DNA from 2 places in the Pseudoduganella sp. LjRoot289 genome. Region 1 is predicted to be linked to the other one. Evidence: predicted binding sites of a transcription regulator. Region 1 holds the regulator's gene; the other holds the start of a gene.
What was found. The regulator FNR, encoded in region 1, switches genes on or off when oxygen is low (the NO sensors DNR and NnrR bind a similar motif). The targets are predictions, from matches to a motif close to TTGATNNNNATCAA.

Region 1 (3,414 bases):
TTCATCTACCTGGCGGCGCTGCTCATCATTTGCGCCTACCTGCTGTTCCTGGCCACGGCCATCGCCGGCCGCGTATGGTGCGGCTTCGCCTGCCCGCAGACGGTGTACACCGAGATCTTCCTGTGGATAGAACGCAGGTTCGAAGGCACGCGCAGCGCCCAGATGCGCCTGGCGAAGCAAGGGCCCAGCTTCAACAAAGCCTGGCGCAAGGGCGGCAAGCACCTGGCCTGGGGCGCCGTGGCGCTGTGGACCGGCTACACCTTCGTCGGTTACTTCACGCCGGTCAAAGCGCTGGCGCTGGAGGCGCTGCAGCTGAGTTTCGGTCCGTGGGAATGGTTCTGGGTGCTGTTCTACAGCCTGGCCACCTACGGCAACGCGGGCTGGCTGCGCGAGCAGGTGTGCAAATACATGTGCCCCTACGCCCGCTTCCAGAGTTCGATGTTCGACCGCGACACCCTGATCATCACCTACAACGCAAAACGCGGCGAGCCGCGCGGCCCTCTGGGAAAAAAGGCGGCGAACGGCGCAGGGGGCGCCGGCGGCAGCTGCATCGACTGTTCCATGTGCGTGCAGGTTTGCCCGGTCGGCATCGACATCCGCAAGGGCCTGCAGTACGAATGCATAGGCTGCGCCGCCTGCGTGGACGCCTGCAACGGCGTGATGGACAAGACCGGCCAGCCGCGCGGGCTGATCCTCTACAGCACCGACCACGCGCTGGCCGAAGGCTACACGCCGGCGCAGATCCGCCGCCACGCGCTGCGCCCGAGGGTGCTGGTGTACGCGGCCATCCTGGCCCTGATCGTGGGCGCCGTGGGTAGCGCGCTGTGGCTGCGCACACCCCTGAAGATGGACGTGATACGCGACCGGGGCGCCATGGGGCGCGAGGTGGAGGACGGCATGATAGAGAACGTCTACCGCCTGCAAATCATGAACACCTCGGAGCGGCAACACCGCTACCGTATCAGCGTCTCCGGCCTGCCCTCGCTGGCGCTGGTCACGCCCGCCGAGGTGGCGCTGGCCGGCACGGAGACGCGGGCCGTGCCGGTCCGCCTGCGGGCCGCACACGGCGATGGCGAAAAAGGCTCGAACAAGATAGCGATCGAACTGACGGCGCTGGACGATCCGGCGCTGCGGGTGAAGGAAAAAGCGGTATTCATCGTACCGCGCAGATGACAAGGAAAAGATGATGCAATCCCCTGCAATAAAGAAACCCAGGGACTCCGCGCCGCGGCCATGGTGGGAGCAGCGCTGGCCATGGCTGCTGATGCTGGGGCCCTTCATCGTGCTGCTGGCGGGCTTCTACACCGGCTGGCTGGCCTTCTCGCAAGCGGATGCGCTGGTGGCGGGCGACTACTACAAGCGCGGCAAGGCCATCAACCAGGACCTGCGGCGCGACAAGGCCGCCAGCGCGCTGGGCTTGTCCGCCGTGCTGCGTTACGACGTGGCGCGCGGCATCCTGACCGGGAAGATCGACAGCGCGCAGCACGCCGTTCCCCGGCGCGTGACACTGCGCCTGGCGCATGCCACGCAGCCGGCCAAGGACATCATGCTGGAATTGAAGCCCGCCGAGGACGGGGTTTTCGGCGCCGTGCTGCCGATGCTGGAGCGCAGCCGCTGGCAGGTGCTGCTGGAGAGCGGGCAGCGCGAGTGGCGCCTGGAAGGCAACTGGAACTGGCCGCTGCAGCGCGAAATCACCGTGCGGGCCGATTGACGAAGGTCAGCCGCAGCGGTCGGTGCCGGCCGTGATGGCCTTCAGGCGCGGCGGATCGAGCAGCTCGATTTCGCGGTTGCTCACCCTGAGCAAGCCTTCCTTCTTGAACCTGGACAGCAGGCGGCTGATGCTCTCGATGGTCAGCCCCAGGTAGTTGCCGATTTCCTCGCGCGACATGCGCAGCTGGAACTGGGTGGCCGAATAGCCGCGCGCCTCGTAGCGCGAGGACAGGTTGACGATGAAGGCGGCGAAACGCTGGGTGGCCTGCATATTGCCCAGCAACAACATCACGCTCTGCTCGCGCGTGATCTCCTGGCTCATCATGCGATGGAAATGGCGCAGCAAGGTTGGCATATCGGCCAGCAATTGCTGCAGGCTGGAGAACGGTATCTCGCACACCTCGCTGTCTTCCAGCGCCAGGGCGTTGCAGTGGTGGCGGTCGGTGCTGATGGCGTCCATGCCGAGCAGCTCGCCGGCCATCTGGAAGCCGGTGATCTGCTCGGCGCCGTCCGGGTTCACCTGGTAGGTCTTGAAATGGCCGAGACGGATCGCATACAGGCTGGTAAAGGCGTCGCCGATGCGGAACAGCGTGCCGCCGCGCGGCACCTTGCGGCGGCGGCCGATGATCTGGTCCAGGCGTTCCATGTCGGCTTCGCCCAGTCCCATCGGCAGGCAAAGCTGGTGCATGCTGCAGGTGGCGCAGCTGGCGCGCAGCACGTCGACCGTCATGCCGGGGATGGTCAGGGAGGGCAGCTCGATACTCATGCGTCCAGTGTAATCGATCCCGCCCTGCCGCACGCCTAATCCGCAGTCAGGCGATCAGGTATTCCCGCGCCATCTGGCGCGCGCGGTGCAAACGGCTTTTCGCCGCCGGCACGCTCAGGCCCAGTTCCGCGGCGATTTCGGCGATGCTCATCTCGGCGAAGTCGCGCAGCAAGATCGCCTGGCGGTAGTCGGCCGGCAACGACTCAAGCGTCTGCACCAGGTCCAGGCGCAGCCCGGCCGTGTCCTGCGCGGCCAGCCACTGCTCGGCGCGCTCTTCGTCGTAGGGGTCGTAGTTGAGCGCGATCCGCCCCAGGCGGCGGCACTCGCGCTGCACCACCTTGAACATCCAGCCGGAGAAGGCCGCCAGCACGCGCAAGGAAGCCAGGCGGCGCGACAGTACCAGCAGCGCTTCCTGCACCGCGTCGTCGATGTCGCCGGCCAGGCAGGAGCGCCGGGCGTAGCGGCGGATATCGGGCTGGCACAGGCGCAGCAACTGGGCCAGCGCGGCCGGATCGCCGCCGTGGGCGGCGTCCAGCACAGGCCAATGTGTTTCAGAGAGTGCCATTCTTTTTCACTTTATCGAGACGGCGCCCAAACATGGCGCACATGGGGCAGAAGCCGAACAAGCCCGTGGCCGCGATGCCGCCGGCCGATGCCGCCAGCAGGGCGCCGGCCATACCGCCAACGCCGAGCCAGGCGATAGCCGCCGCCAGCAGCCCGGCTGCCACGCGCAGCACGCGCTCGCCGCTTGTCACATTCTTAACATAGAACATTTTGCCCTCCTTTGGGATAGTTGGCTAGATGAGGACCAGCCTCCCCAGACCAGAGGCGGGCGCGCCGCATCTGGATTCGCCGCTTGCCGAATATTTTTCAAAATATTTTTCTTTTCCGGCCGGGCGGGTTAGGCTACGCCCATGACCGCCGCAAAAAAACCACCC
Region 2 (3,414 bases), 2.9 Mb from region 1:
CCCCTTCAGCACCGGTTCGCGCGCCAAGCCGCTCAGATAGCCCGGCAACAGGCTCGCCTGCAGTGCGCGGCCCTGCAGGCCGATCTCGTTGCCGGCGCCGGTAATCTGCACGCCCGTCAGCCACAGGCCGTTGACGCGGCTGCGCGCGAAGGCGCGGAAATAGGAGGAATAGCCGCGCGTATTGCCGAACTCGCCCTTGTCGAGGATGACCGACACGGCGCGCAGCGCGCGGTTCTCGCTGTCGGCCTGGTCCAGCTCCTGTTGCAAGGTGGCGCTGCGCTGGCGCGGCGCAAACTCGGCGGCGGCGCTGGCCTTGCGCGCCTCGCGCTTGGCATGCTCGGCTTGGACCTGGGCGGCTTCCTGCTCGAGCCGGCCGACGCGCAGCTTGGCTGCCACGCCCAGGGACAGCGACACCAGCAGCACCACGCCCAGCGCGGCCGCCAGCGCGGCAGCGGAGAAATAATTTTTCTGCTTGCTGAAACGCGGATTGAATAGATTGATCTGCTGGCTCAAGCGGCGCTCTCCTCGTCGCGCAGGGCCGCGCCCAGCGTCATGAAGTAGCGCGCCTGCTGTGCCGACTCGGCCAGTTCGGGCACTTTGTCCAGGTCCAGCAAGCTGGCCAGGTCCAGCGCCTCGACCGGCAAGTACAGATTGCGCGACAAGTACTCGTGCAGCGCGCCGCTGCCGGTCGGCGCCAGCACCAGCTTGGAGACGGCGACATGGTGGAACTGGCGCTCGAAGTGATCCAGCGAACGCTGCAGTTCGAGCGTGATGCGGTCGTGGAATTGCTGCTGTTTGTCGGCATCGCCGCCGAGCAGCTGGGCCAGCGTGACATCCATGCGGCGCGACAAATACAGTTCGCCGCCTGAGGTGACGGTCAGCAGGCCGCCGTCCACGTCGAACGACACCATGGCCACGCCGCGCCCCGGCGGCTCCAGCATGGCGGAGATATTGCGCTGGGCCATTTCGGGAATGTCGATGGCGGACAGCGCCACCTTGTGCCCGGCGAACAGGTTCTGATGCGGTTCAATGACGCTGTTGCGCGCGGCCACGGCAAACACCTGGTGGTTGTGGGCCGGGCCGTTTTTCGCCACCGGCACGTCGAGCACATCGATGGTGGCCTCGGTGACGGGGAAATCGATCATGTCCTTCAGGCGCCAGCTGACGGCGGTCTTCAGTTCCTCGGCCGGGACGTTGGGCGCCTCCAGCATCAGCAGCTGGTAGTCGCCCATGCCGAGCAGGCTCGAGCATTCATATTCCGTGCTCTGCAAATCCTTGTGCAGACGACCCAACGCCAGGCCGGCCTGCTCGCGCGCGCCCGGATAAAACAGCGCCATCAGCACCGCAGGCTTGGCATCGCGGCGGCGCTGCACCACAGCGGCCAGCACGCCATCCGCGTAGAGCGCGACGGCCAGCCGCCCATCCTTCTTTTTCGCTTTTGCCCAAAAAACCATACCAGCCGTCTCAATGTTTTTAGCGGTGCATTCACAAAGCGCCGCAGTCGCTTGATTATATTCAAGTTTTGTTGTTTTTCCCGAGCATAATCGTACTCCGGCCGGGATCGGGACGATTTTTTTGCCGATTGGAGACAAAAAACCCATCGTTTCGCTGGTGAAAACGCGCTGCGGGCGGCAAACTTGACACATTCTTCCCAAGCATGATCTGATGGCGCCCATCCACATCCTCCCGGCCAAGACCCTGAACATGATCCAGCTTCCGCAGATGGCCGCCAAGCTGCGCCCGGCATTCGCCACCGCGCTGGCTTGCCTGTTGCTGTGCGTGGCCGGCGGCGCCGCTGCCGCGCCGTCCGGCGCCACCACGTACAACCTGCCGGCCGCGCTGACCGCCAGTCCGTTCAGCTGCACTTTGACCAGCGGCATCACCTACAGCTGCGGCAGCATCTCGCTGACCAAGGACTCCAAGCTGAACCTGACCGGCGACATGGTGCTCAACGTCTCCGGCACGTTCAACGCCTCCAAGAGCCTGGAAACCGTCGACAACGGTTACGCGTTGACAATCAACACTACCGGTAGCATCGCGCTGCAAAAGGATGTGAAGCTGAAGGCGACGTTGAAGGCCGGCGGCAACCTCTCCATCGCCAAGAACGCCATCATCAATGGCAACCTCACTGCCGGCGGCAGCATCAGCATCGACAAGGACGGCGTCATCAACGGCAACGTCACGGCCGGCGGCTCGCTGACGGTAGGCCGGGGCACTGTCATCAACGGCACCTGCTCTGCCGCAGGCGGCAGCAACTACGTGTGTGTCGCGCCAGCAACCGGCCTTCACCACTTGCGCCTGAAACACGACGGCTATGGCGTCACCTGCACCGGTTCCCTGATCGTCATCAATGCCTGCAGCGGCGCCGACGCCGACGGCAGTTGCAGCGGCAGCGTGACGGCAGTGGCCGGCAACCTCATCGCGAAAACATTAGGCGGCGCGCAGCTGGCCAGCGTGCCGTTCACCATCCCCGCCAACGCCGGTGCAACCTCGGTCACTGTGCAAGTGACGACGCCCCAAACAGCCGTCTTCAGTTTCGCCAACCTCAGCGTTACGCCGACGTCAAGCAATACTTGCTGGGACGGCGACAACGACAACTGCAACCACATCTATAGCGATTCCGGTTTCTTGCTCGGCCTATCCGACCATATATCGGAGCAACAACAAACGCTCACTGTAAGCGCCGTTAAAAAAGACGACAAGACCTTGGCCTGCACCCCTGCCTTCGCCGACGTGACGCAGAGCGTCAACTTTGTATGCAGCCATACCAATCCCAGTGCTACCGGTAGCACCCGCGCGGTGCGGATCGGCGACACCACACTGCTGCCCGCCGGCACGATGGTTGCGCTGAACGGCAATAACAATGCAAATCAGGCCTGCGACAACGTAGGACGCGCCATCAACCTGGAATTCAACGAGGACGGCGTGGCCACCACGTCGCTGCTATACGCTGACAGCGGCGCGCTGAAACTGTCGGCCACCTATGCGCCTGCCAATATGACGGGAGAAGCCGACGTCATCGTTGTACCTGCACGCTTCGCCGTCACCACGGTCCCGGCGCCGCCGGCCGTTGCTGCCTCCTTTGTCAATGGAACGCCTGCGTTGACCGCTGGCGTCGCCTTCAGCGCCAAGGTGACGGCACTCAACAATGCCGGCGACCCGACACCGAATTTCGGAAAAGAAAGCTATCCGCACAAAGTGCTGCTCGGCTTCACCAGATGCCTGCCGAGCGACGGTGCCAACGGCGCCCTCACGGGTACGCTGCTGCTGGGCGGTTTCACCGCAGGCGCGGCCACCAGCACCAACCTGGCATGGTCCGAGGTGGGCAGCGGCGAATTGACGGTCGCCCTGAGCGACGCCACGTCTCAAACAGTGAAATACCTGGGCAGTGCACTGGCGGTCAGCGGCGGCACG

Region 2: a site for FNR is predicted at 1,506-1,519, ahead of ACSQ8Y_RS11370 (agglutinin biogenesis protein MshI). Genes of this name have one in related genera too.

What each region holds. Positions count from the first base shown of each region.
Region 1 covers NZ_CAXUPN020000001.1:5,662,963-5,666,376, forward strand. Annotated here, with positions in the region: gene ccoG (cytochrome c oxidase accessory protein CcoG) at 1-1,173, shown strand, start outside; gene ACSQ8Y_RS24265 (FixH family protein) at 1,184-1,711, shown strand; gene fnr (fumarate/nitrate reduction transcriptional regulator Fnr) at 1,718-2,476, opposite strand; gene ACSQ8Y_RS24275 (RNA polymerase sigma factor) at 2,523-3,041, opposite strand; gene ACSQ8Y_RS24280 (YgaP-like transmembrane domain) at 3,028-3,249, opposite strand; gene ACSQ8Y_RS24285 (MarR family winged helix-turn-helix transcriptional regulator) at 3,391-3,414, shown strand, end outside.
Region 2 covers NZ_CAXUPN020000001.1:2,722,652-2,726,065, forward strand. Annotated here, with positions in the region: gene ACSQ8Y_RS11365 (MSHA biogenesis protein MshI) at 1-513, opposite strand, end outside; gene ACSQ8Y_RS11370 (agglutinin biogenesis protein MshI) at 510-1,454, opposite strand; gene ACSQ8Y_RS11375 (DUF6701 domain-containing protein) at 1,666-3,414, shown strand, end outside.